One region of the Desulfovibrio sp. 3_1_syn3 genome, then DNA from elsewhere that is predicted to be linked to it. Evidence: riboswitches for the same ligand, from Rfam matches in the RefSeq annotation. Region 1 holds a riboswitch; each other region holds the start of a gene.
The links. A riboswitch is a leader RNA that binds a small molecule or an ion and turns the genes downstream of it on or off. The one in region 1 is predicted to bind cobalamin.

Region 1 (7,058 bases):
GACCTGTCCGGCGCGGCGGGTGGTCCGCGCGTGGAAGTGAGCCGGGGACCCTGGAACAAGGTTTATCTGGGCATTTCCCTTCCCGCGCCCGGTCTGCGCGACCTGCGCGCCGTGGATCTGGACGTGCTGAGCTATCTGCTCGGCGGCGACGGCACCTCGACCTTCTACCGCAAGTACAAGTATGAAAAACAACTGGTGGACGGCATCAGCGTGGACAATATGAGTCTGGCCCGCGCGGGCCTGTTGACCATCACCGCCCAGCTGGACGCCGACAAGCTGGAACCTTTCTGGCAGGAGCTGACCAGGGATCTGGCCGGGTTGACGGCCAAGGACTTCAGCGCCGACGCCGTGCGCCGGGCCAAGTTCAATCTGGAGGACAGCATGGACCGGGCCGGGGAAACCCTCAACGGTCTGGCATCCTGGAAGGGAACCATCCAGTTTGATCTGGGCGGGGAGCAGGGGGAGCGCAACATGCGTTTCGCCCAGCGCAATGTGGATGAAAATCAGTTGCAGAATGCCGTCAGCCAGTGGCTCGTGCCGGAACGGGCGCGAGTGCGTGTGCTGGCACCGGAAGGCGCGGCCCTGCCCGATCTGGAAGCCGTGCTGCGGAAGAACTGGCCCGCCGCTGCGCATGCGCAAAGCGTGGCGGCGGCAGCTGTGGCCGCCGGAAAGCGCGAGGTGGTTCAACTGGGCCAGGGCCGCACCCTGATCATGATCCCCGACGCCACGGTGCCCTATATTTCCCTGGACCTGATGCTGCCCGGCGGCAACGCACTGCTCAAGCCCGAACAGCAGGGCTTGGCGGATCTGACCGCCCGCCTGCTCACCGACGGCAGCGGCAATCTGGATGCCCAGGGCGTGGAGCGCTATTTCGCGGAACGCGCGGCCTCCATTGCCGCCAAGGCGGGCCTGCAGACCTTCGGCATCTCCCTGACCGGGCCCTCGCGCTTCAACGCGGAGTATTTCAGCGCGCTGGGCGATGTGCTTGCCAAGCCGCGTTTCGAAACCAAGGAACTGCGCCGTGAGGTGGATAACATGAAATCCGCCATCCGCCAGCGCTCGGACAATCCTCTGGCCTATATGTTCTCCAAGCTGAATCCCTTCCTCTATCCCGGCGGACAGCCCTATGGCTTTGACGGCCTGGGCACGCCCCGGAGCCTGGACGGCTTTGACCGCAAAGACGTGCAGGCTTTCTGGGCCCGTCAGTCCGGCCAGCCGTGGGTGCTTTCCGTGGCAGGCAGCTTTGACCGCGAGGCCGTGCTGGCCTTCGCCCAGGGCCTGCCCGCGCCGGAAGGGGAAGGCTTGGCCGTGGCCGCGCCCGACTGGGGCAAGGACAGAGCGCTCAGCCTGAATCTGCCGGGCCGTAATCAGGCCCATCTCCTGCAGATCTTCAAAACCGTGCCGCCCACCCATCCGGACGCGCCTGCCCTGATGCTGCTGCAATCCGTGCTTTCGGGCCAGAGCGGCCTGCTGTTTGCCAGCCTGCGCGACGAGCAGGGCCTGGGCTATACCGTAACCGCCTTCAACCGCAGCATGCCGGAGACGGGCTTCATGGCCTTTTACATCGGCACCACGCCGGACAAGCTGGAGCAGGCCCGGCGGGGCTTTGCCGGGATCATTGCCGAAATCAAGGCCAAGCCGCTGCCCAAGGCCCTGTTGGCCGCCGGAAGCAACCGCCTGCTGGGCGAATACCTGCGCGAGAGGCAGAGCCTGGCGGACCGCGCCGGTGAGGCGGCCACGGATGCCGTGCTGCACTATCCCCAGGATTTCCAGAAGCAGTTGCTGGACAAGGCCGCCACGCTGGCCCCGGCTGATTTGCAGGCCGTGGCCCGCAAGTATCTGGAACCGGCCAATGCCTATGAGGTAACCCTGCTGCCGTAGGAGCCGCTCCCAACGTGCTTTCATTCTCTCCTGCGCGAGGCCCGTTCCATGCGAAGTTCGAATATGCTTTACCATGCGTCCTGCGCCGGAATTCGCTTTCTTGGGCAGGGAATGAAACTTCCAACCTAGAGCCATTTCACCTTGAAATTGCTCTGGCGGCTGCGTAAGCAGGCGCTCGCCACGAGCGTCAGCCGTTGGCGGCTATGCCGCCGTACGGACATCGAGAGCAGAGCGAGCGGCTTAAAAACTTTGAGAATGTCAATTCTCAAAGTTAATCTGCTTAGAATATCCCCGGCGTTCGCAGGTTTTGTCTGAACAGCGCCCCGTCGCGGTCAAGTTCGACCGGGACGGGGCGCTGTTGCGACTTTACAGAACGCGTCCGCGTGAGCTATCCATGAAAAATCCTTGGGAAATAGGGCAGGTTAACGTTGAAAGATCCCCTGCTCCGGTGCTCACTCGCGTGGCCGCCCGCGCCTGAGGCAAAGGGCTGAAACTCAGTCCCACCGGGCGTCAGCTATTGCCGCCGGGGCTTGCCTGAACCGTTCATGGCGAAGCCTGGCTGTAGCCGCAACGCGACAGACGAGGACAGCATTGCTGCGAATAACGACAACAGCCGGCTGAGGTCAGCGCCGGCTTTGAGAATGGCAATTCCCCAACTTGCTCTGTGCCAAAGGACATGGCATGCATCCTTGGTGATGACAGGAGATCCGCGTAATGCCCCTCTGCCTCTGGCGTCCGAATATCGCAACCGCCCTGGAATACGCCCGTGACCGGGCCCTTCCGGTCCAACTCACCTTTGACGGCCGTCCGCGCGAAGCGGGACCTCTGCTCTGCACCGTAACCTTTACCGCCCGCGACATCACGGTCCTGTCCACGGCGGAGCCCCTGATTCCCGCTGAACTGAAGGGCGGGGAGTGCCGCATCTATTTCAAGCCGGATATCGAGGTGAAGCCGGAAGAGGCCAGGGACGGGCAGGAAGAGAGCGGTAAGGCTGCCGTCGCGCGGCACGGTTTTTATTGCAACTGCCGCGTGCAGGACGTGCGGCGCGACGCCGGAAACGCCCTGACCGAGATCACGCTCAAGACGCCTTTCCGTTCCTTATGGCGGGAGTTGCGTCGGCACGAACGGCTGCGCCTGGGGCCGGGCATGCTCAAAAAATTCCGCTTCTGGTTCGCGCCCATGTTGCCGGAGCAGCGCGGCCAGGTGCAGATCTATATGAGCCGTTACAGCCAGGATCTGGAACGGAAAATACGCCTGATCGACGTCTCCGCCGGTGGTGCGTTCGTGCGGCTGGTCGATTACGATCTGCTCAACGACATTGATATTGATCAGAATACGCTCTGCCTGCTCTATCTGGACTGCAACGGCCCGGAAGGAGAGTCCCGCAAGTTTTTTCTGGCTGCCCACAGCGTGCTTGTCGGTCGGAATAAAAAGGACAGCGCTCTGAATCTGCATTTGCGTTTTGTGCGCTATCTGTCCGCAGCGCGGCGGGATGCCGTGCTGGACTGGCAGCCAGTGGGCGAGGAGGGCGTGCCCGGTCTGGACCTCTGGATCACGGCGCGGCTCGGCGGCCCGTCAGGGAGAGGAGCCGAAAGCCAGGCCGCCCCGGCGCGGTGAACCGGCGGGGGCGGCAAGATGCTCCTGCCCGGCATCGTCGGCGATGAAACCATCCGGCGCTACCTTTTGGAGGGCATGGCGGCCCGGCACTGTGGCCGGAGCGCTGACGGTCGTCGCCGTAGGGCCGTACCCTTAAAATTTATCTTTTAAATTCAATATGTTGCTACGAAGCAAGGAAGCCTTTTTTCGCGCCTCTGATTGACAGAAAGGGGCTGTTTTGACTATCTCTAGAGATACGGAAGCGCCCTTCGGGGCTTAATAGGGAATCCCGTTCAAATCGGGAGCGGACCCGCCGCCGTGCGCCGAACTGATGCCGCTTTTCCTTGCGCGCCACTGGATTCGCTCCGGGAAGGCCGAAAAGCGAGCCGGCAAGCCGGAAGACCTGCTTTCATTCATCGTCTTTGAGGACGGACCGCCGGCAACGGGGCTTTTGCCGTCAGGTCTTGCAGTGAGGATAAATGCGCTTCCTCCTCCGCCTGTGTTGCGGGCGGAGGTTTTTTATTCCATACAGCCCCTCCATGCCTGGAGTTTTTCATGCCCGCCAGTATTATGAAACGGGACGGTGCGTCCGTGCCCTTTGATTCGGTCAAGATTCTCAACGCCATCACCAAAGCCAATCAGGCTGTGGGCGGCGAGGACATGTCGCCCACGGACCTGCTTTTCGTCACCGAAAAAGTCTGCAGAAAGCTGGATGAGCGCAGCCTCCGCCATGTGGAAGAAATTCAGGACGTGGTGGAAGAAACGCTGATCCAGTACGATTACGCCAAAACCGCCAAGGCCTATATTCTCTACCGCGCGGAGCACGCCAAGATCCGCAACGCGGAATCCTACCTGATGGATATCTACAAAAAGCTGACGTACTCCCCGGCCATCCGGGAGGACATCAAGCGGGAGAACGCCAATATTGACGGCGACACGGCCATGGGCACCATGCTCAAGTACGGTTCCGAGGGCTCCAAATTCTTCATCGACAATTATATCCTGCCCAAGGACGCCTCGGCCGCGCACCTTAACGGCGATATCCATATTCATGACAAAGATTTCTACATGCTCACCGAAACCTGCTGCCAGATCAATCTGATCCCGCTGTTCAAAAATGGTTTCTCCACCGGGCACGGCTATCTGCGTGAGCCCAATTCCATTGAAAGCTATTCGGCCCTGGCCTGCATAGCCATTCAGGCCAACCAGAATGAAATGCACGGCGGCCAGAGCGTGCCGCACTTTGACTATGCCATGGCCGAGGGCGTGATCAAGACCTATGCCAAGGAATACCGCAAGGCCTTCTGCGCCTGCCTGCGCATTGCCGGGGGCCTGGACGCGGCCGCTGCGGAGGAACTGGCCGGGAAACTGCTGGATGCCGTGGGCGTGCGCCCGAGCATGGCCGGAGCCGATGCTCTGGGCCGCGCGCTGACCGAAGCGGCTCCCGAACAGTGGAAAGAACTGACGGAACGCGCCCACGCCTATGCCGTGGACGAAGCTTTGGCCAATACGGACCGGCGCGTGTACCAGGCCATGGAGGCCCTGATCCATAACCTGAATACCATGAATTCCCGGGCCGGGGCCCAGGTGCCGTTCAGCTCCATCAACTACGGCACGGACGTCTCCGCCGAGGGCCGGATGGTCATGAAAAACCTGCTCCTGGCCACCCAGGCCGGTCTGGGCAACGGCGAGACTTCCATTTTCCCGGTGCAGATTTTCAAGGTCAAGGAAGGGGTCAACTACAATCCTGAGGACCCCAACTACGATTTGTTCAAACTGGCCATGGAAACCTCGGCCAAACGCCTTTTCCCCAATTTCAGCTTTCTTGACGCCCCCTTCAACCTCCAGTACTACAGGGACGGTTATTACGACAGCGAAGTGGCCTATATGGGCTGCCGCACGCGTGTGCTGGGCAATGTGTATGATCCGGAACGCCAGGTGACCTGCGGACGCGGCAATCTGAGCTTCACCTCCGTGAACCTGCCGCGCCTGGGCCTGGAAGCCCGTAATGATCCGGAAAAGTTTTACGCCCTGCTGGATGAGAAGATCGACCTGGTCTTCCGGCAGTTGCTGCACCGGCTCAAGATCCAGAGCGCCAAAAAGGTGCGCAACTATCCCTTCCTCATGGGCAACGGCATCTGGCTGGATTCCGGCAAGCTGGACTGGGACGACGGCATAGGGGAAGTGCTCAAGCACGGCACCTTGACCATCGGCTTCATCGGTCTGGCCGAGGCCCTCAAGGCCCTGGTGGGCGCGCATCACGGCGAAAGCGAGGAGGCCCAGAAGCTGGGCCTGGAAATCATCGGGCATATGCGCCGTCGCGCCGACGAGGAAGCGGAAAAGACCGGCCTGAACTTCACGCTCATCGCCACCCCGGCGGAAAGCTTAAGCGGGCGTTTCGTGTCCCTGGACCGGGAGCGCTACGGCAGTATTCCCGGCGTCACGGACCGCGATTATTACACTAATTCCTTCCATGTACCGGTTTACTATCCCATCAAGGCCTTCAGGAAGATCCAGCTGGAAGCTCCCTACCACGCCATGACCAACGCCGGGCACATCACCTATGTGGAGCTGGACGGGGATACCTGCAAAAATCTCGAGGCCTTTGAGCGCATCATCCGCTACATGCATGATCAGGGCGTGGGCTACGGCTCCATCAACCATCCCCTGGACCGCGACCCGGTCTGCGGCTACACGGGCGTCATCAACGACGTCTGCCCGCGTTGCGGCCGCCGCGAGGGCGAGGGGATCAGTCTGGAGGCGCTGCGGGAACTCCGCAGAAAATACCCCCAGATGCCCAAGTGGGAATGAACGGTCGAGGTGGAATATCATAGTGGAGCAATTTCAACTTGAAATTGCTCTGGCGGCTGCGAAGGCGAGGGCGCGATTCACTTGCGCCGTTAAGCGCCGAAGCGGGCGTCTCAGATACTCTGAGAATGTAACTTCTCAAAGTTGATCCGCGTTATTGAACCCCGGTTCCCGAACCGGTGGGAAATTTTTTACAACTTTCAGAACCAGAAAGGAGATTGCGGCAATGCTGATGGAATCGCGCTTGTTTGAGGAAACGAAAACGAAACAGAAGATGGTGGGCCAGGGCATGGGCTTTGAGCGCATCCGCCGGATCACCGGTTATCTGGTGGGCACCCTGGACCGCTTCAACAATGCCAAGCGAGCCGAGGAGCATGACCGGGTTCGCCATGCCTGAGCGGACCGCGTCCGCGTCGCCCGCTGCGGCCCGCGCGCGGGCGGGGTTGCAGTCGGACAGTGAAGCGCGCCCGTCTCTGCGTCTGTCCGGCATTGTCGAAGAATCCATTGTGGACGGCCCGGGCCTGCGCTTTGTGCTCTTTACCCAGGGCTGTCCGCACGGCTGCAAGGGCTGCCACAATCCGGAAACGCACAGCTTGGAGGGCGGTTTCATCCGCGACGTGGACGAACTCCTCGCTGTGTATGACGAAAATCCGTTGCTGGCCGGAGTGACCTTTTCCGGCGGCGAACCCTTTCTCCAGGCTGCGGCGCTCTGCGCCGTGGCCGAGAGGGTCCGCGCGCGGGGCGGGGATGTGGTCACGTACACCGGCTATACC
Region 2 (7,058 bases), on a different contig from region 1:
GCACTTGGCGCCTTCGGGGAAGCGGGCGGAGATATCCTGCCAGGGATCGGGCACGAGCTGCTTGAGGCCCAAGGAAACCTTGTTGTTCTCACGGTCGAAGGAAAGCACCTTGAGGGTCAGCTCCTGGCCCATGGTGATCATTTCCTTGGGATGGCGGATGCGCTTCCAGCTCATGTCCGTGATGTGCAGCAGGCCGTCCAGGCCGCCCAGGTCCACAAACACGCCGTACTCGGTGATGTTCTTGGCCTTGCCCTGGACGATCTGGCCTTCCTCCAGGGTGCGCAGCAGATCCTGACGCTTGGAATCGCGCTCCTCTTCCAGCAGCACGCGGCGGGAAACAATGACGTTGCTGCGGCGGCGGTTGATCTTGAGCACGCGGAATTCAAATTCCTGGTTGACCAGAGCGTCCATATCCGGCACGGGACGCAGATCCACATGCGAACCGGGCAAAAACGCCTCCACCCCGCCGATGTCCACCGTGTAGCCGCCCTTGATGCGACGCACGATATGGCCCTTGATGACCCTGTTATTTTCCTGCACGTCCTCGAGCTGATCGAAGACCTGCATGCGTTTGGCCTTTTCAAAGGAAAGGGTGATGGTGCCGTCCATTTCGTTCTTGCGCACCACATAAACGTCCACCCTGTCGCCCACGCTGACGGCCATGTTGCCCGCGGCGTCACGGAATTCAGCCGCGGGGATCTGCCCCTCGGACTTGAAATTCACGTCCACCAGCACATTGTCGTCATCCACACGGACGATCTCGCCTTTGGTAATGGAGCCTTCTTCAAGGTCGCCGAAATCGGGATTGAGATAGTTTTCGAGGGCGCTTTCGAAATTAATTTCGTCGTGCCCGGTTTCCTTGTCTGCCATCTGCCATGCCTCCAAATAATTTCCCCTCGCTGAGAGAGTGGGAAAAATTATCAGAGGCAAAGGAAAAGCACAAGAGAAATTGTCCGGCGCAAGGTTTTACAGCCAAGGAGAGAGACGGAAAAATGCGAAGCAGGGTCGGGTTTGTCAGGCCGCGAGCCAGAGCAGGCCCGGCTCAGGCAGCGCCAGACCGGCTGGCGGCGTGGCCGCCAGCGGAAGCAGGACTTGTCCCGCGTCGGCGGGCCGGGCGGCCAGGCCCCGGCACAGCAGATGCCCGGCCAACTCCTCGGCAATGCTGTTGAAGCAACGCAGCTCGATCCAGACCGGTTCCTCAAGTTGAGCTATGGGCGCGGGAGGCGCGTCCTCCCGGCGCTGGGTAATAGCGGCGCGCATGGCCGCGTACCGGCCGCCCCGGCGCAGGGCTGCCCCGGCCACACCGGGCATGGCCGCCGAAAGGGCCAGCCGGTCGCCGGAGGCCAGGGGCACGGCAAAATCATCCACAGCCAGACCGTTACGCAAAATGGTCTGGATGCGGCTTTCCACATATGCTTCTTCCAGCCCCAACCCCAAGGTCAGAAAACGCCCCAGGCTCACGGCATCCCCGCCTCGCGCGGGCAGCAGCACGCCCCGGCGCAGCAGAGCTGCGGCCGCAGCCGAAACTTCGGCGCTGAGCCCGGCGGGGGTTTCAGGCCGCTTGCCGGTGCCGTAACAAATATCCATCTCAAGGGAGGTATCCATATTCGGAAGTATAGCTTGAAACGCGCGCCGGGCCAAGGCCCGGCGCGCGCCTGGAAACAGCTCCTAGGCCTGATCGCAAAAAATGTGCTTTTTCGCTGAGTCACGGCGGCTATCTCATTTTTCAGCTTCGACACTTGTCTTGACTTTTGCGCCCCCCTGTTGTCCTCTGCCCGCTGTAGCGGGGAATTCCGTGCAAATCGGAAACAGTCGCGCTGCGGTAAGAGGGTACAGAGCTTCTTCGCCTTGCCGGAAACATCCCGGCGGGGCGCGACAGCCAGCCGTCACAGGTGAAGGCGAAGCCGAGGCGCGGGGCCGTTGTCCTGATTATGATCAAAAACGCGGGCCTCCACATCCCTCAAGTCCGAACACCCGCTGGCCGGGGCACTTTGCGCCGCCGCCGTATCCACCTTTCAACGCACGATTGAGGAGGTTGCCATGTCTCGTACGTTGCGCGTGTTCCCGCGCGTCCTGCCGCTTTTCCTGCTTCTGCTGGCCCTGCTGGCCGCGTCCGTCCAAGCGGCGGATCAGAAAGCCCCCAAGGAAGGGGTGCTGCTGGTGGCTTTCGGCACCAGCGTGCCCGAAGCCCTGCCCTCGTTCAAGGCCGTGGACGCGTCCTTCAAGGCCGCGTTTCCGGACACGCCCGTGGTCTGGTCCTACACCTCGCAGATCATCCGCAAAAAACTTGCCAAGCAGAGCAAGCCCGTGGGCGGCATCAGCGACGGCCTGGCCGCGCTGGCCAAGGCGGGGGTGAAAGTGGTGCGCGTGCAGTCCCTGCATGTGATGCCCGGCGAGGAATTTACGGAGCTTGAGCGGGCCGTGCTGCTGGATATCCAGAAGCACCCGGGCCGTTTTGAGGCCGTGTACCTGGGCCGCCCCCTGCTGGAGTCGCACAAGGATGCCTTAAGCGTGGCCAAGGCCGTGCTTGCTGATATGGGCGACAAACGCCGGAAGGGCGAGGCTGTGGTGCTCATGGGCCACGGACAGGCCCACGGCCGGGCGGACCTGGTTTTTGAAGGCACGCGGGCCACGTTCAAGGAAAGTGACCCCCTGGTCTTCATGGCCACGGTGGAAGGCGCGCGCGGCATTGACGACCTGCTGGCCGAGCTCAAGGCCCACAAGATCAAGAAAGTCTGGCTGCAGCCCCTGATGGTGGTGGCCGGGGACCACGCCCGCAACGACCTGGCCGGGGACGAGGAGGATTCCTGGGCTTCCAAGCTCAAGGCCGCCGGTTTCAAGGTGGAGGCCAACCTCAAGGGCCTGGGCGAAGTGCCCGGCGTGCGTGATCTCTTTGTGGACCATGCCAAGCAAAATGTGGACGACCTGACCAAGGAACCCAAGAAGCAGTAAAGCCGGATTTATCCACCGCAGCAAAAACGCCGTCCGTTTCCACACTCCGTGGAGACGGGCGGCGTTTTCGTGCCGGGTTTACGCTAAGTCCGCCCTATCGTCCTGAAAGGGGCACAACGCACGGAGCGGGATCAGCGCTTGTCGATCACCCGCTTGGACTTGCTGAACGTACGCGGCAGGCCGGCGTAATCCGCCACCCGCACTTCCATGCGCGCCAGAATGGCCTTGTGCAGCCGCCGCTCCAGAGCCTGGGCCAGGGCAGCGTCATTGCCGGACGGCTGATCCTGGGCGCGCTCCACAATCAGGGCCAGATGGTCCAGGGAGCGCTCGTCCCTGGTCAGCTCCATCTGGTATTCGCCGCCCAGTTCCGGGAACTGGCCGATGACTTCCATGATCTGGCCGGGATAGATGTTCACGCCCCTGTAGATGACCATGTCGTCGGAGCGGCCCAGAATGCGGTCGTGCCGGGGCATGTTCAGGCCGCAGGAGCAGCGGCCCGGCAGCAGGCGGGTCAGGTCGTGGGTGCGGTAGCGCAACAGGGGCACGGCCTCCTTGCGCAGGCTGGTGACCACCATCTCGCCCACTTCGCCCTCGGGCACGGGCTGCAGGGTGTCCGGGTCCAGCACTTCAATGATGAACAAATCCGCCCAGTAATGCAGGCCCTCATGGGCGTCGCAGTCCATGGCCGTGCCCGGACCGTACATTTCGGTCATGCCCGCGATGTCATAGCTGCCTTCCAGGCCCAGCTTGCTCTCGATGGCCAGGCGCATTTTCTCGCTGCGCGTCTCGGCCCCGCAGATCATCTTGCGCAGCCGGATCTGATCGCGGATGCCCGCGCGCTCCACTTCCTCGGCCAGCAGCAGGGCCATGGAGGCCGTGGCCCCGAAACAACTGGCGCCCACGTCCCTGAGCAGTTGCAGATGCATTTCCAGATTGCCCGGCCCCACCGGAATGGTCAGCATGCCGAAAAGCTCGCTGCCCAGCTGAAAGCCCGCCCCGGCGGTCCACAGGCCGTAACCCACAGCCACCTGCATGCGGTCCTCGGGCGTAAGCCCGGCCAACTCGTAGCAGCGGGCCATCTGGGTGCTGAACGTCTCGATGTCGCGGCGGCTGTAGGCCAGAATTTTGCGCTTGCCCGTGGTGCCGCTGGAGGCATGGATGCGCACCACGTCCTTTTCCGGCACGCAGAGCAGGGGCAGGGGGTAGCCCTCGCGCAGATCCTCCACATCCACCGTGGGCAGCTGGCGCAGATCATCCAGGCTGCGGATATCCTCGGCACGCGCGCCGCAAGCATCCAGCCGCGCCCGGTACTGCGGGGAGTTGCGCGCCTGGCGCAGGGTGTAGCGCAGGCCGTCCAACTGGATCTGCCGGATCTGCTCGTCCGTGAGCCGGGGAATGAAACGATGGGTCATGTCGGGCATGGAAGGAGCCCCCTCTGTTTGTCTGGCCGGTCTGTCCCGCCGTTCTCTGCCCGTGCCAGGGCCATACGCGGGCCGTGCGGGCGGGAACGGCTGTTTGTGTCCGCTTCCTGTTGTTCCGATTTCGTTGTTCCGCCCCGTTTCTAGACTCCCCGCGCGCGGAAAGTCAATAAAGGCGCACGGGCAGCAAGCCGCCCAGATCCACACCGCGCGGACTGACCACGGCCCGGTAGGGATAGATCTCGACCCCACGCGCGGCCGCCTCATAAAAGAGCCCGGCGTAGGCCGGATCAATAAAGTCCGCCGGTGCGAAACAGTGCCCGTCAGGCCGTTGCACCAGATAAAACATGGCCGCCCGCTCGCCGTGGGCCACAATGTCCATGAGTTCGCGCAGATGCTTCTGCCCGCGCTCGCTGGCCGCGTCCGGAAAGCAGGCCGCGTCGTCCTCCACCATGGTCACGTTTTTGCATTCCACCCAGAGCGGCGGCAGGCCCGGCCCGCTGAACAGGCCGTCCAGGCGGCTCTGACCGCGCTTGGCCTCACGGGTCAGCTCGGCGTAGCCCTCGGCAAAAGCCAGCCGCCCGGCGAGAAAGGCCGCCTCCAGCATACGGTTGGGCACGCTGGTGTTCACCCCCACCCAGAATCCACGCCCGCCGGGAACCGGGCCGGGCGGGTTTGACGACGAGAGAGGCGGCCCGGGTACGGCGCTTTCCGCCAGCCAGACGCCTTCCTGGGTATATTTGAGCTTGCGGGCCGGATTGGCCGCCGGAGAGGCCAGCACCAGCGCGCCGGGCCGGGTCAGGCCCAACATGCTGCCCGAGTTGTTGCTGTGCACCCAGACCGGAGCGCCGTCCAGGCACAACTCCACACTGAAACGCTTTTGCCGTTGCACGAACTTCCCGATCACGCAATCCGGCGCGAAGGGCAGCAGCGGCACCGCATCCGCATTGCCGGAACCTTCACCGGCCGGACAGCCGCCCGGCCCGGACGGCAATCCCTGTTCATCCCTGTCCCGCATTTACACCCCGCTTTGAACCTGCTAAAAAATTCGCGGCAGATTTTTCGTTCTTTTTCGCCGCGTCCGCGCGCCAAACGTCAGAAGGGCGACATTTTCAATGCCATGCCGCTCTTCTAAGGAGCCCTCCATGCAGATTTCCGAACGCTTGCGCAGCATCAAACCTTCTCTGACCCTCAGTGTCAACAGCCGGGCCCTGGAGCTCAAGGCGCAGGGCGTGGACGTGACCAGCCTGGCCGTGGGCGAACCGGATTTCCCCACGCCCAGGCATATCTGCGACGCGGCCAAGGCCGCCATTGACGCCAATTTCTGCCGCTACACCGCCGTGCCCGGCATTCCCGATCTGCGCAAGGCCGCGGGCCGCTACTTTGAACGGAACTACGGCACGCCCGTGCCCATGGAATCCATCATCATCGGCGCGGGCGGCAAGCACTGCCTCTACAATTTCATGCAGGCCACCATCAACCCCGGCGACGAGGTGCTGATTCCCGCGCCCTACTGGCTGAGCTATCCCGACATGGTGGAACTGGCGGGCGGCGTGCCCGTGACCGTGCATGCCGGGCCGGAACGCAATTTCAAGGTCACGCCCCTCATGCTTGAGGAAAAGACCACGGACAAGACCAGGCTGCTGATCCTCAACTCGCCCAGCAATCCCACGGGCGCGGTCTATTCCGACCGCGAGTTCATGCAGATCATGCGTTGGGCCCTGGCGCGGAACATCTTTGTACTGTCGGATGAAATTTACGACCAACTGGTCTTTCCCCCGGCAAAGATGACCAGCGCCATCACCTGGTTCGAGCATTGCCCCGAACTGGTGGCCGTGCTCAACGGCCTGTCCAAGAGCTATGCCATGACCGGCTGGCGCGTGGGCTTTCTGGCCGCGCACCCGGACCTGATCAAAAAAATCTCCTCCATGCAGGGGCACAGCACCTCCAGCATCTGTTCCGTGTCCCAGAAGGCCGCCCTTGCCGCCCTGGAAGGCCCGGTGGAGTGTGTGGGCGAAATGCGCGCGGCCTTCCTGCGGCGGCGCGATCTGGCCCTGGACATCATCAAGGCTTGGCCGTGGGCTGTCTGTCCCAAGCCGGACGGGGCCTTCTACCTCTTTGTGGACGTGCACCAGTGCTACGGCGGCCAGGTGCGCAACTCCACGGAGCTCTGCACGTACCTGCTGGACAAGGCCCATGTGGCCCTGGTGCCGGGCGCGGCCTTCGGCGACGACAACTGTATCCGCCTCTCCTACGCGGTGGCGGACGACGTGCTGGCCGACGCCCTTTCCCGCGTGGGCGAGGTGCTGGGCGAACTGGCCCATGAGGCCCGGCGCTGAGCCGGACAATCCAGATGCGGCCGGATATGGCCGGATTACGGACCACGGAAAACCACGGCCCGCGCGGCCCTGAAAAAAACTTATAAAAAATATTGACAGAAGCCGCCCTTTTGGGCAGTATGCCTTCTGCCGTGGGGCTGTAGCTCAGTTGGGAGAGCGCTTGAATGGCATTCAAGAGGCCGTCAGTTCAATTCTGTCCAGCTCCACCAGATTTCGAAAACCCCCGATCATCACACAGATGGTCGGGGGTTTGTGTTTTAAGATCGAGCACGGCACCACAGATGAGGGCAAACGGCGCTAATATAGAGGTTGGGGATATCGCGCAGTTGGATCCGCACACAGTCTGACA
Region 3 (7,058 bases), 160 kb from region 1:
CGCGCGTGCGGCCCGGCGAAGCGGGGATCATGGACTTCGTGGTCTGCACGGGGCCGGAACAATTGCGGACCGGCCCTTTCGGCCTGCGCGAGCCCGAGGACGGGCTGCCGGGCTTCGGGCCGGAAGGGGCGGGCAAGGCCTTTAAGCCGGATCTGCTGGTACTGCCTGGCTTGGCCTTTGACCTGCACGGCGGCCGCCTGGGCTTCGGCGGAGGGTATTATGACCGTTTTCTGGACAGCGAACTGGCCTGCCCGCGCGTGGGCCTGTGCTTCGCCTTCCAGGTTGCCAAAAATCTGCCCCTGGAACAGTGGGATCAACGCGTGCAATATCTCTGCACGGAAGAGCAGTTTCTGTGTCTGTAAGCTACATTCCTTTTCAGTTTCCCGGTCTTGAGAATGTCCGTTGCGCCTTTCAGGTCCGAGCCGCCATCCCCGGCGGGGTGTACCGCAACGGCTATGACGGCGGCAATATTTCCTTCAGCACCGAGGACGACCCGGATATTGTAACGGGCAACCGCCGCGACCTGCTGGCGGCCTTGCAGCCGCACGGTCTCACGGCTTGGGCGGAGCTCAATCAGGTGCACGGCGACGTGCTGCTCTTCGAGCCGGAAGCCGTGGCCTGCGAAACCCGGCCCACGGCGGACGGCGACGGCATGGCCGTGTCCCGGCCCGGCCTGGGCCTGCTGATCAAGACCGCGGACTGCCAGCCCATTCTGCTGGCGCACAAGGGCGGTCGATACGTGGCTGCCCTGCACGCGGGCTGGCGGGGCAACCGTTGCGATTTCCCGGGTACGGGCGTGGCCCGCTTCTGCGCGCGCTATGATCTCAAACCCTGCGACCTGCTGGCCGTGCGCGGACCCAGCCTGGGGCCGGGACGGGCGGAGTTCGTCAACTTCGAGCGGGAATGGAGCGACGACTTCCGGCCCTGGTTCGACCCGGCAACGCGGACCATGGATCTCTGGGGCCTGACCCGCCGGCAGTTGCAACAAGCCGGTCTGCCGGAGCGCCAAATCTACGGCCTGGATCTTTGCACGGCTTCCAACAACGGACAGTTCTTCTCTTACCGGCGTGAAAAAAGGTCCGGCCGTCAGGCCAGCCTGATCTGGATCACGGCCTGAGGCTGATCCGTCGCGCGTCTACCTTGGCAAGCGTATAAAAGTTCATTTAATTTATACGGCTGGTTCAATGTATTGGTATTTATCATATACTCTTTCCCAAGAGTTGGGCGAAGCCACCTTTGCTCCGCCGGAGCGAAGCGCAGGCGGATGGCTGGTGCCGGGAGAATTCTAAAAAATATGCGCTAGCCGTTGCCGCGTCAGCGGCTTGCTTGAGCCGTTCACGGCGAAGCCGTATTATGGATCAAGACAGCACCGCTACGGATAGCGACAGCGATTTCCTTGGATACAATTTTGCGTAACCAATTGCTGTCTTCATCCGTAGCTTCCTTCGTCGCAACGGCTGAAGCAAGATTTTTGCGCGCTGGCAAGGAAAATGGAGCTTTTTGCGCGGAAACCGACCGGAAGGCGGCCCAAAGGGCCGTGCCCGTTGGCGAGCCGGGCGAGCCTTACGGGCATCAAGAGCAGGGCTGTACTTCAAGTACGTGAGCGGCAAAAAACGCCGGATGACGCCGCCAACGTCGAACAGGCTGGTTTTGACGGATAATCCCGGCAAATAAGATGCCTTAAAAGCTGGAGTCAGATGTATCTGTCCGGCCGCATTGACAGGGCCGCGCGCCGCGCCTAATGTGCCCTCTGACAACGGTAGCCGGACCGGCGGAGCAACGCGGAACGGCTTGAAAAGGGAATCCCGTGTAAAACGGGAGCGGACCCGCCGCCGTGAGATCCGCAAACCGCGCCCCATTTTGTGCCACTGGAAACGGGAAGGCCGGGGCAAGGGGATCAAGCCGGAAGACCTGCCGTGCCCATTTTCGCGCTCCTGGTGCAGCTTAACTTTGAAAAAGTGCATTGCTCTGGCGTGAGATGTTCTCCGGCAACGGGTTTTTGCCGGTCAGGCAGAGGAAATACGGGCCTCTTCCAGTTATGGAAGAGGCTTTTTTTGTCCGCATAGCCCCATATGATATGCACATAGATGCCCTTTCCCGGCCGCCCCGGACGCGGTCCCTTTGCCTTGCCCTGGCCGGGCTGGCGGCGCTCTGGCTATGCTCCCTGCCGCTGGCCTGCCTGCCGGGGCCGTTCCCGCTGGGCGTGAATGAGGTTTTCCGCGCGCTGGCCGCGAGCCTGGGCCTGGCCGCCGCTCCGGTGGACGCCTCTCAACTCCTGGTAGTGGGGCAGATCCGTCTGGCGCGGGTCTGCCTGGCGGCACTTTGCGGCGGCGCGCTGGCCGTGGCCGGCGTGGCCCTGCAAGGCGTACTGCGCAATCCCCTGGCCGACCCTTTCACCCTTGGCATTTCCGCCGGTGCGGCCTGCGGTGCCAGCATGGCTATCGCCCTGGGCGGCGTCGGCGGCGGGTTCGGCCTGTGGCTGGGGCGGATTCTGGGCCATGCGGCGGGAGTGACCCAGGCCGGGTTGGTGGCTCCCGCCGCTCTGGCCGGGGCCCTGCTGGCCCTGTGCGGCGCGCTCTGGCTGGGCCGGGGCAAGGGGGATTTCAGCCGCGAAAGCGTGATTCTGGCGGGTATTGCCGTGGCCGCCTTTCTGGGGGCCCTGGTGGCCCTGGTCAAGGCTCTCAATGAGGAATCCGTGACCAGCATCGTGTTCTGGATTCTGGGCTCGCTCCAAGGCCGGGGCTGGGACAGTCTGCCCCTGCTGCTGGCGACCCTTATTCCCGGTCTGCTGGCCGTGGGTCTGGGCTGGCGGGCCTTGGACGTGCTTTCGCTGGGCGACGAGCAGGCCGCGCAACTGGGTCTTAATGTGGGCCGGGCGCGCTTCTGGCTGTTGGCCGGGGCCAGCTGCATGACCGCCGGTTGCGTGGCCGTGGCCGGAGTGATCGGCTTTGTGGGCCTGGTAGTGCCGCATGTGCTGCGCCTTTTGCTGGGACAGGGGCACGGCCCTTTGCTGGTCGGGGCCTTTTTCGGCGGCGGCGTGCTGCTGGTCTGGGCTGACGTCCTGGCCCGCAGCGTGCTGGGCGGCGGCCAGGAATTGCCCGTGGGCGTGGTCACGGCCCTGTTGGGCGGGCCGTTTTTCGCCCTTCTGGTGCGGCGGCGCTGATGTCCGGCGCACGATCAATGGACAGGCCGCTGAGCAGAGCAGTGGAAGGGCCGATGCTGGACGTGCGCGATCTCACGGCGGGCTATGCCGGGCGGCCCGTGCTGCGCGGCGTGAGCCTGGCGGCGCGCGGCGGCGAAAGCGTAGCCCTGCTGGGACCCAACGGCAGCGGCAAAACCACCTTGCTGCGTTGCATTTCCGGCGTGCTGCGGCCCCAGGGCGGCGGCATACGTTTGGCGGACAGGCCGCTGGATGGCCTGCGTCCGCGCGAACGCGCCCGGCTGGCGGCCGTGGTGCCGCAACGCGCGGAATGCCCGTCCGGCCTGAGTGTGCGTCAGATGGTCCTGCTGGGGCGCTATCCCTACCTCTCCTGGCTGGGCGGCTACGGACGGCGGGACTACGCCGCCGTCGGACAGGCCCTGGCCGCCACCGGAGCCGCCGCTCTGGCCGCGCGTCGCGTGGGGGAGCTTTCCGGCGGGGAACTGCAGCGGGTGCTGCTGGCGCGGGCTCTGGCCCAGGAGAGCCCGCTGCTCCTGCTGGACGAGCTGGCCGCCGGTCTGGATCTGGCCCGCATGGTGGAACTTTTTGATCTGCTGGAGCGCCGTCGGGCCGCCGGGGCCTGCGTGCTCATGGCCATGCACGACTGCAATCTGGCCGCCTTGTATGCAACCAGGCTCATGGGCCTGAAAAACGGCCGGGTACTCTTTGACGGCCCCGTGTCCGAGGTCTTCACCGAGGAGAGACTCAGTGTTCTGTACGATATTCCCATCCGGGTTTTTTCGCATCCGCGCTGGGGCCTGCCCCAGGCGCTGCTGGGGCGCGCTTCCGGGCCGTGGAGCAACGGCGCCGTCAATTTTGCTGCTGGTTCTGCTGCTGACGGGCCTGAATCCGGCCCCGGTTCAGGCGGCTCCCATTGAGGTGGTTGACGACACGGGCGTCACGCTGACTCTGGATAAACCGGCCGAGCGGATCATCGCCCTGTACGGCGCCTACAACGAGCTGCTGCTGGCCTTGGACGCGCGCGACCTGCTGGTGGCGCGCACCGTGGCCGACGCCCATCTGCCGGAGCTGGCCGGTCTGCCCGCCATAGGCACCCATATGCGGCCCAATGCGGAACTGATCGTGGCTCAGAAGCCGGATCTGGTGCTTCAGCTCGCCGGACGGCGCGAGGCGCTGTTGCAGACCGAAGCCCTGCGTAAACTGGGCATCAATGTGCTGACGTTTGAGATGGATTCTTTTGACAAGATGTTCGATGTGCTGGAAAAGCTGGGGCGTCTCACGGGACGCGAGCAAAAGGCCGCCGGGCTGATCCGGGACTGGCGGGCGCGCCTGGCAACGCTGCGGGCGCGCCATGCCGGGGAAAAGCCGGTGCGCGTTTTCTATGAAGTGCGTTATCCCAATCTGCTGGCCGCCGGGCAAGGCAGCATCGTCAATGAGATCATTGCCGTGGCCGGGGGCGAAAACGTGGTCGCGGACGACAAGAAGCTGGTGCGCTTCAACGAGGAGGCTTTGATCCTGGCTGACCCGGACGCCTACCTGATCCAGAAGGGTCCCATGAATCCCGATCCGCAGCCTCTGTCCGAGCGCGCCCATTACCGGGATTTGCGCGCCGTGCGCACGGGACGGGTACTTGTGGTGGATGAGGACCGTTTCGCCCGGCCCGGCCCCCGCGCCGTGGAGGCGGCGGAGGAGTTGGAGCGCTGGCTCCATCCTTAGGCATGATGTTCTTTTGCCCGCTGGACGTTGTCGAACAACGCTTTTTATTCCGCTCATGGACCAGAAGAGTCCACTGCGCTGCATAAAAAGCTTGTTCTCCTCGCCGGCGGGCAAAATTCCTGTCGTGCCGGGCGGAATATTACACCTGATAACCAACGAGCAAGCGAGCAAGATATGACCGGAACTTTGTACGGACTGGGCGTGGGCCCCGGCGCGCCGGATCTGCTGACTCTGCGGGCCGTGAACGTCCTGCGCACGGTGGACGTGATCCTGGCGGCGGCCTCGCCGCGTAACGACTATTCCGCCGCCCTGGACACAGCCCGGCCCCATCTGCGCGCGGACGCGCGCCTGCTGCGCCTGGAATTTCCCATGACCCGCGACGCCGGGATTCTGCGCGCGGCCTGGCTCAAAGCCGCCGAAGCCGCCCGTGATGTATTGGAAGGTGGGGAAAACGCGGCCTTCCTGACCATCGGCGATCCGCTGGTGTACAGCACCTTCGGTTATCTGCTGCGCACCCTGCGGGAAGTCGCGCCCCATCTGCCGGTGGCGATCGTGCCCGGCATTACCTCCTTTCAGGCCGCGGCCGCACGCACGGGCACGGTGCTCTGCGAAGGCGGCGAGAAGCTGCGCATTCTGCCCGGCATCAACGGGCGGGACGACCTGGCCGCGGAACTGGACAATGCGGACACAGCGGTGATCCTCAAGGCCTACCGCAACTTCCCGGCCATCCGCGAAGCCTTGCAAAGCACGGGCCGTGACGCGGACTGCCTGCTCGCCAGCCACGTGGAACAGCCTGAGGAACATATCCGGCGCGGCGTGGCCGCAGTGGACAGCACGCCGCCCTATATGTCATTGATTGTAAGCCGGAAGTCGAAAACCGGCGGGGAGGAAGGCACGCGCTGACGGCGGACGTGTTTTTGTTGCCGCGTTCTCAAACGGCTGCCGGATCACCGGGGGAAGTGCGATGGTCGATATCCTGCGGACGATAGTGCAGCACGATTATGAATTCGTCATGGTCGTGGACCTGTCCACCGGCCGCTATGTGAAATACGTGGGCAGCGACGCCTACGCGCATATTCCGGAGCAGGGCGATCATGCCGTCCAGGTGCGCAGCGTGGCCGAGCGCTTTGTGCTGCCCGAGGACAGGGAAGAGTATCTGGAGAAGATGTCGCTGCCTGTCATTGCCGCCATGCTGGAGAGCCGGAAAAAGCCCAGTTTTACCTACCGGCGGCGCAAACTTTCCGGCGAAATCGCCTGGCTCAAGGCCAATTTCATCTATGCCTCCGAAGAAAAGCGCAGCGTCATTATCGCCTATTACGACGATACCGAAGAGGTTGTTGCGCGCCTGAACGAGCGCAAGAAGATCGAGTTGCAGGACGAGGGCATCCGCTTCATGGCCCAGAACCTGTGCGAGGATTTTCTCATCGCGGATCTGGAAAGCGGCGCATGCAGCATGGTGACCCCGGACACCGGCAATATGGTCGCCAAGGGAACCTTCAAGGAGCAGGTCGACTGGTTCGCGGAGAATATCGTGGCTCCGGAAGAGCGCGAGGCTTATCTGCACTACTTCAACCTTGCCAATCTGGTGCCGCACATCCGCAAAAACAACGGTTTCTGCACCATGAACTGCACGGTGATCTACAAGGACGGCCGCCACAATTTCGTCGTCGCCACTACTCTGATCCGTGACTCCATTGAGCCGGAAAAGGAATATCTTTTCGCCTACGCGCAGGATATTACGCGCCTGAAGCAGATGGAGTACAAGAATAAGGAACTCTTTCTTCAGAGTCGCCTTGACCCCGTGACCGGCCTGTGCAATCGCGTGGCCACGGAACAGGATATTGACGAATATCTGCATTCCTCGCAACGCGGGGAAGAGGGTCTGCTTCTGATTCTGGACGTCGATTTTTTCAAGAGCTTCAACGACAATTACGGACACGCGGTGGGCGACGAGGTGCTGGCCTTTATGGCCGAAGCCATGTGGACCGCTTTTCGCAAAGAGGACATCCTCTGCCGCTGGGGCGGCGACGAATTTTTGATCTTTATAAAAGAATTCGGCTCACTGCGGGCGGTGACCGAGCGGATTGTCCGCCTGCGACGGCAGATGAAGGGTTTTTCTTCCGGGGGCAGGGCCTTGCCGGTCAGTCTGAGCGTCGGCGGGGCAGTGGCCGGACAGGCGACG
Region 4 (7,058 bases), on a different contig from region 1:
ACAAGGCCATCCACACCGCGCACTCCCTGCGCCAGCAGGCGGAATACGACGACCTGACCGGAGCCTGCACCATGCCTACCTTTCTGGGAAAAACCGAACGGCTGCTGCGCAGGTATCCGGACACGCCGCGCCATATCGTGCGCTATGACGTGACGGGCTTCAAATCCATCGACGAACGCTTCGGCCAGGAAGAAGGCAGGCGCCTTTTGCGGGCCATCTCCTACCTGACCAAAGAGAACCTCTCTGCGGACCGGGAGATTTTTGCCCGGCTCTCCGGCGATATTTTCCTGGCCTGCCTGGAGGGCGACCACGAGCGCGTCTGGGAATTCATGGAATGGCTGCGCTACGGCACCGCGGAATACGCCAAGGCCTACCGGCCCGAACTCTTTTTCGGCGTCTGCCGGGTGGATGACCCGGCAACCCCGGTGCGCGAAATCTGCGAGCGGGCCTATCTGGCCCTCAAGTCCGTCAAGGGCCGCGGCATGACCGACTATGCCTTTTATGACGACGAGTTGCGCAACCGGGTGCTGGACGAACTCTTCATCAAGGACCAGATGTACACGGCCCTGGCCGAAGGCCAGTTCGTAGCCTACCTCCAGCCCAAGGTGGAAATATTCAGCGGGCGCATTGTGGGAGCCGAAGCCCTGGCCCGCTGGCGACATCCGGAACGGGGCCTGATCCCGCCGAGCCGTTTTGTGCCCTTTTTCGAACGCAACGGCTTCATCATCCAGCTGGACGAATACATCTGGGAGGAGGCCTGCAAGCTGCTGCGCTCCTGGCTGGACAAGGGCTACCGTCCCCTGCCCGTGTCCATCAATGTCTCGCGCATGCACTTCAACGACAACGGCTTCTGCGACAAATTGCGGGCCCTGACCGACAAATACCGACTGCCCCGGCATCTGCTGGAACTGGAGCTCACGGAGAGCGCCTTTTTTGAAAATGAAAAAATCCTCCAGCGAACCATGCACAGCCTTCAGGAGAACGGTTTCGCCTTTTCCATGGATGACTTCGGCACCGGCTACTCTTCGCTGAACACCCTGCGTGCCCTGCCTTTCAATACCGTCAAGCTCGACCGCGCCTTTGTCAGCGACAGCACGGGCAACCAGCGCGGCCGCATTGTGGCCCGCAACACCATCGTCCTGGCCAAGCAGCTCGGCATGCGGATCATCGCGGAAGGCGTGGAAACCGTGGAGCAGGCCCTTTTTCTGCGGAACATGGGTTGCGACCACGCCCAGGGCTTTTATTACTCGCGCCCCATGGACGCGCGGGAATTCGAGGTCTTCAGTTTCGTGCGCGGCAAAAGCTTCTGGGTGGACCCGCGCCTTCAGGACCGCCTCCCCGGCACGGAACCCGACGAAGCCGCGGAAGAATAAACCACGTCGCAACGTGCCCGGATTGCCAACGATTGGCGGGAATGCTAGAAAAAAACTGAACGAAGCCCCTTGGCATGGGTTTCCAAACGCCGACCGCGTCGAGGATGCGTAATGGAACAGCGGGTTCAGACATCGGCCGCCCCGGCGCTGGGACCGGCGACGGACGAGATGGAGCAGGCCCGCTACAACTGCGTGCTGCGCAGCATCTTCGGCGAAATCTTTGAAGTGGATTTCAGCGGCGACAGCTACCGCCTGATCCACATGGGCGACGTGCTCTTCTGCCCGCCGCCGCCCGGCATGGGCGTGGCCGCCACCCTGCGGGCCATTGCCGAGACGCTCATCCATCCTGAAGACCGGGAAATTTTCCTGCACCTGCTCAATCCCAAGACCCTGCACCAGGGAGAAAGCCTCAAACAGGGCTATGCTTCCGGCGACGTGCGCAAAAAATGCCGCGACGGGCAATACCGCTGGGCGCGCTTCACGGTCTTTCCCTTGGCCTGCGCCGCTTCCGGCCGCCCTCTGCATATGATCTGCGTGCAGGATGTAGACGAACAGAAACGCGCCGTCGGCCTGGCCCGCGAAAACGCCCTGCTCCAGCGTCGGCGGCTGGACGAGCTGCGTTACAAGGCCGTGCTGGACCACACCAATACCCTGGTGTTCGAATGGCGCGACAATCAGCCCACCTACACCTCGCCGCACATTCCGCAACTGTTGGCGGGCGATTACAACGGCCGCTGGCTTTTTGACGTCTGGCGCGAGGACAATGTGCTTTCCCCGGAGGACGGGGGGATCTTCAAGGACTGCCTGAACGCGCTGGAACAGGGCGCCTCCTCGGGCGAGATGACCGTGCGCCTGCGCCGCCGGGACGGGCGCTTCATCTGGTGCAGGGTCACCTATACCTGCCTGACCGACCCGGACCTCGGCATCCGCTACATCGGCACCATCAACGACGTGGACGAAGTCACCCGGGCCACGCAGGCCCTGCGCTTCAGGGCTGAATACGACCCCCTGACCGGCGCGTACAACATGCAGACCTTTTTTGAAAAGGCCGACCTGCTGATCCGCCAGGGCGACGGGCCGCGGCATATCGTGCGTTTCGACGTGGCGGGCTTCAAAGGCATCAACGAAATGTTCGGCCTGGAGGAAGGCGACCGCCTGCTGCGGGCCATCGCCCATCTTGTGCGCGAACAGATCGACAAACGGCTGGAAACCTTCGCCCGCCTGTCCGGCGACGTGTTTGTGGCCTGCCTCGCGGGCGACCGCGAGCGGGTCCGACATTTTGTGGGCTGGCTCTCGCGCCAGTTGCGCGAATATACCCAATCCTACCGTGTCATGCTCTTTTTCGGCATCTGCCCGGTGGAAAAACGCAGGACCCCGGTGCACGTGCTCTGCGACTGGGCCCATCTGGCCCTGAAAACCGTCAAAGGCAGCGATCTGACCAACTACGCCTTTTACGACGGCGAGTTGCGCGCCCGGCTGCTGGATGAAAATAATATCAAGGACCAGATGCACGAGGCCCTGGAAAAAGGCCAGTTCGTGCTCTACCTCCAGCCCAAGGTGGAGATTTCCAGCGGCCGAATTGTGGGGGCCGAGGCCCTGGCCCGCTGGCAACACCCCACGGACGGGCTGATCCTGCCGGGCCGCTTTGTGCCGCTGTTCGAACGCAACGGCTTCATCGTCCGTTTTGACGAGTACATCTGGGAACAGACCTGTAAAATGCTGCGCCTCTGGCTGGACAAGGGCTATCGGCCCACGCCCGTGTCCATTAACGTCTCCCGCATGCACTTCAACGACGACCGTTTCTGCGGCAAGCTGCTGACCCTGACCGACAAATACCGCCTGCCCCGGCACCTGCTGGAACTGGAACTCACGGAAAGCGCCTTTTTTGAAAGCGAAAGAACCCTGATCCGGGTCATGAACGACCTCCAGGAACAGGGCTTCGTCTTTTCCATGGACGATTTCGGCACGGGCTATTCCTCCTTGAGCACCCTGCGCGCCCTGCCCTTCAACATCGTCAAGCTGGACCGCACCTTCATCAGTGACGGCACGGACAATGAACGCGGCCAGATCGTAGCCCGCAACACCGTCACCCTGGCCCGCCAGCTCAAGATGAAAATCATCGCCGAAGGCGTGGAAACTGTGGAGCAGGCGCGCTTTCTGCTCAGCATCGGCTGCAATTACGCCCAGGGCTACTATTACTCGCGCCCGGTGGATCCCGAAGAATTCGAGGTGCTCAGCTTTGTGCAGGAAAAGGCCTTCTGGGTGGACCCCAGCCTCCAGGAGGAAGCCCGCCGCCTGAACCTGCCCCTGGGCTTGAACGCTCCGGACCGGGAATACTGAACCGCCGCATTGCCGGAAGCTTTTCCTGATCCGTGCGCCTCTCGGAAAGGCCGTCGGGGGGCAACGCCGCTCCCAATTCATGCCCGCCCCCCCATTGAACACCGCCCTCGTGCGGCGATTTTCCACGCCTTCGCCCCGTGGGCTTGTCCCTCGGCAATGCTTGACAGCGCAGGCCAAAGCATATATCAATTTATCTAGATATTGTGATGAGAAACGGAAAGCGGTGTAAATCCGCTACGGACGCGCCACTGTAACCGGGACAAACCCAACCGAAGCCACTGTTCGACACGGACGAACGGGAAGGCAAGGCGAGCACGGGCCGGAAGTCAGGAGACGACTTGTCACAATGGCCGCGATTGGTGCGGCACGGCAGTACTGTCTCGCGTATAGGCATTTGCCCGGACTGGAGCTTACGTTTGAAATTGCCGCCCAACGGCCCGGCATCTCCGCTGTTTTGCGTTCCACGGCCCACCGGCGGATGCGCCGTGCGGCAATTTCGCGGCGCGGATTTTCCTGAAAGCCCGCGCGGAGCGGTTTGTCCCGCACAAAGTCGGACCGCCCTCTCCGGATGCATCCCTGTATTCCGGCTCCGGACGCACGTGAAATGGACTGCCCTTTCAACTCTTTTGAAAGGAGCATCCCATGCGAACTCACATTCTCGGTTTCCCGTCCATCGGAAAACAGCGGGAGCTGAAACAGGCTCTCGAAGCCTTCTGGAAAGGCGATCTTGCCGCTGAAGCGCTTGCCGAAACCTGCACGGCGCTGAAGAAACGCCATTGGCGCATCCAGCAAGACGCCGGTCTTGACTATGTGACCACAGGCGATTTTTCACTCTATGACCGCATGCTGGACATAACCCGCATGCTCGGCGCAATGCCTCCCCGCTTTGCCCCCTGCCTCAAGGACGCGCACCCGGATCTGTATTTCAGCATGGCGCGCGGCGATGCGCGGCGCAACATCCCGGCCTTGGAAATGACCAAGTGGTTTGACACCAACTACCACTATCTTGTGCCGGAAATCGATGCCGATACGCCCTGGCATCGCGAAGAGCACCCGCTGGTCGCGGATACAAGGCTGGCCGGGGAACTCGGCTTTTCGCCGAAACCGGCCCTGATCGGTCCGTTCACCTGGCTGGCCCTGGCAAAAGCCCGCAACGGCGCGCGCAAGTGGGAGCGTCTGGACGCGGTTACGGCCGCCTATGCCGACCTTTTTACGCTTCTTGCGCCCTTGTGCGACCGCATCCAGGTTGAGGAACCCGTGCTCTGCACGGAACTTCTGCCGCAAGAGGCGAGCGTGGCTTTTCGGGAGGTCTACGCGGCCCTGAACGCGACCGGCAACGGCAAGCTCATGCTGACGACCTATTTCGGCCCGCTCTGCCGGAATCTGGATCTAGCCCTCGCTTCCGGCTGCGCAACGCTGCATGTGGACATGGTGCGCGGCAGGGAACAACTGGATGCCGTTCTGGACAAGCTCCCCGCCGACACGGCGCTTTCGCTCGGCGTGGTGAACGGACGCAATATCTGGAAAAGCGATTACGCCCAAATCCTGCCCCTTGTCACGCGGGCCGTCGCCGCGCTCGGCACGGAACGGGTTTTGCTGGGATCAAGCTGCTCGCTGCTGCACTGCCCTGTGGACCTGGAGAAAGAAACAACCCTGCCGGAGCACATCCGGAACCGCATGGCCTTTGCCGTGCAGAAGTGCGCGGAGCTGACCGACCTGCGAAACATCGCGGAAAACAGCGACCACGCGGCCCTGGCGGCCAATGCCGCCGTATTGCGGGCGGCTGCCGGGCATGCCGACAGCCGCATTGACGCCGTGCGCCGACGCGCGTCCGCCGTCACGCCGGACCAGCTTTCCCGCCGCTCGGCCTATCCGCAACGGCATGCCGCGCAGTCCTGGCTCAACCTGCCCCCGCTGCCCACCACGACCATCGGCTCCTTCCCGCAGACCGCCGCCATCCGTAAAACACGCCTGGACTACAAGCGGGGCGACATGCCGGAAGCGGACTATCTGGCCGCCATCAGACAAGAAATCAAAAACTGCATCGCAAAGCAGGAGAAACTGGGCCTGGACGTCCTTGTGCATGGCGAGGCTGAACGCAACGATATGGTGGAATATTTCGGCCAGCAGCTCGGCGGCTTCTGCTTTACGCAGAATGGCTGGGTGCAGAGCTACGGCAGCCGCTGCGTAAAGCCGCCCGTCATCTACGGCGACGTGTACCGCAAGCGGCCCATGACCGTGGACTGGATTCTCTACGCGCAGTCGCTCACGCAAAAACCGGTCAAGGGCATGCTGACCGGCCCGGTGACGATTCTCTGCTGGAGCTTCGTTCGCGAAGACCTGGAACGCGGCGAAGTCTGCAAACAGATCGCCCTGGCTATCCGCGACGAAGTGCTAGATCTGGAAAAGGCGGGCATCCGCATCATCCAGATCGACGAAGCGGCCCTGCGGGAAGGCATGCCCCTGACCAAAGCTGCGGCGGAAGACTATCTGCGCCGGGCGGTGGACGCCTTCCGTCTGGCCGCGTCCGGCGTGGAGGACGCCACACAGATCCACACCCATATGTGCTACAGCGAGTTCAACGCCATTCTGCCCTGGATCGCCCAAATGGATGCGGACGTCATCAGCATTGAATCCAGCCGCAGCGGCATGGAACTGCTGGAAGCCTTCACCGCGTTCCACTATCAGGGAGAAGTGGGGCCGGGCGTGTACGACATCCACAGCCCGCGCATCCCTGGCGTGGAGGAGATGACGGATCTCCTGCGCAGGGCCTTGCGCCACATTCCCAAGGAACAGTTGTGGGTAAATCCCGATTGCGGCCTGAAAACCCGCCAGTGGGACGAGGCATATCCTTCTCTTGAGAATATGGTCGCCGCCGCTTTGCGGGTACGTGAAAGCCTGCGCTGACGCGTACCGGACGGGTCGAAACCTGCCTGTCCCATAGATTGGTAAGGAAGTGCTGATTACTGAGGATGTTGTTCTTTGCCGAGGGCGACGGAGCGGGCCTGACGCGGGCAGAGGGCAAAAAGACCGGTAGTCAGCGCTTCCTTAAAACGGAAGACGCAGCAGACGCAGGCTGTCGGGCTGGATATAGAGCAGACGGCCCTGGCTCACGGCCTCGGGCCGGGTGACGAAACTGTCCTTGCGGATGTTCAGAATGGCTTCGGCCTCGTGGCTGCAATCAAAGAGGTGCAGGATTTCATCGTTCATGTGGTCGGCGGTGGTCCAGTGGCGGTTCACCGGCGGGCCCTCCGGGGTCAGGCTGCGCAGAAAGCGGAAAATGACCGCGCGGCCGCGCTCCGGCGCGAGCCATTCCCGGCAGGCCCGCCAGAGCTCGTCCACTGT

Region 2: linked by a shared signal. The riboswitch ahead of HMPREF0326_RS03100 (sirohydrochlorin cobaltochelatase) and the one ahead of HMPREF0326_RS12345 (anaerobic ribonucleoside triphosphate reductase) in region 1 are both predicted to bind cobalamin.
Region 3: linked by a shared signal. The riboswitch ahead of HMPREF0326_RS11690 (FecCD family ABC transporter permease) and the one ahead of HMPREF0326_RS12345 (anaerobic ribonucleoside triphosphate reductase) in region 1 are both predicted to bind cobalamin.
Region 4: linked by a shared signal. The riboswitch ahead of metE (5-methyltetrahydropteroyltriglutamate--homocysteine S-methyltransferase) and the one ahead of HMPREF0326_RS12345 (anaerobic ribonucleoside triphosphate reductase) in region 1 are both predicted to bind cobalamin.

What each region holds. Positions count from the first base shown of each region.
Region 1 covers NZ_ADDR02000002.1:242,141-249,198, forward strand. The annotation lists gene HMPREF0326_RS12335 (M16 family metallopeptidase) at 1-1,881, shown strand, start outside; gene HMPREF0326_RS12340 (hypothetical protein) at 2,596-3,498, shown strand; cobalamin riboswitch at 3,721-3,902, shown strand; gene HMPREF0326_RS12345 (anaerobic ribonucleoside triphosphate reductase) at 4,033-6,288, shown strand; gene nrdD (anaerobic ribonucleoside-triphosphate reductase) at 6,512-6,682, shown strand; gene nrdG (anaerobic ribonucleoside-triphosphate reductase activating protein) at 6,660-7,058, shown strand, end outside.
Region 2 covers NZ_ADDR02000001.1:714,265-721,322, forward strand. The annotation lists gene HMPREF0326_RS03090 (30S ribosomal protein S1) at 1-870, opposite strand, end outside; gene HMPREF0326_RS03095 (hypothetical protein) at 1,015-1,605, opposite strand; cobalamin riboswitch at 1,745-1,996, shown strand; gene HMPREF0326_RS03100 (sirohydrochlorin cobaltochelatase) at 2,041-2,952, shown strand; gene HMPREF0326_RS03105 (phenylacetate--CoA ligase family protein) at 3,084-4,364, opposite strand; gene sfsA (DNA/RNA nuclease SfsA) at 4,537-5,388, opposite strand; gene HMPREF0326_RS03115 (pyridoxal phosphate-dependent aminotransferase) at 5,516-6,709, shown strand; tRNA gene HMPREF0326_RS03120 (tRNA-Ala) at 6,843-6,918, shown strand.
Region 3 covers NZ_ADDR02000002.1:79,821-86,878, forward strand. The annotation lists gene HMPREF0326_RS11680 (5-formyltetrahydrofolate cyclo-ligase) at 1-362, shown strand, start outside; gene HMPREF0326_RS11685 (polyphenol oxidase family protein) at 353-1,117, shown strand; cobalamin riboswitch at 1,741-1,933, shown strand; gene HMPREF0326_RS11690 (FecCD family ABC transporter permease) at 2,078-3,163, shown strand; gene HMPREF0326_RS11695 (ABC transporter ATP-binding protein) at 3,217-4,077, shown strand; gene HMPREF0326_RS11700 (ABC transporter substrate-binding protein) at 4,016-4,876, shown strand; gene cobI (precorrin-2 C(20)-methyltransferase) at 5,051-5,779, shown strand; gene HMPREF0326_RS11710 (GGDEF domain-containing protein) at 5,841-7,058, shown strand, end outside.
Region 4 covers NZ_ADDR02000001.1:640,501-647,558, forward strand. The annotation lists gene HMPREF0326_RS02740 (putative bifunctional diguanylate cyclase/phosphodiesterase) at 1-1,373, shown strand, start outside; gene HMPREF0326_RS02745 (bifunctional diguanylate cyclase/phosphodiesterase) at 1,485-3,713, shown strand; cobalamin riboswitch at 3,892-4,069, shown strand; gene metE (5-methyltetrahydropteroyltriglutamate--homocysteine S-methyltransferase) at 4,356-6,620, shown strand; gene HMPREF0326_RS02755 (hypothetical protein) at 6,762-7,058, opposite strand, start outside.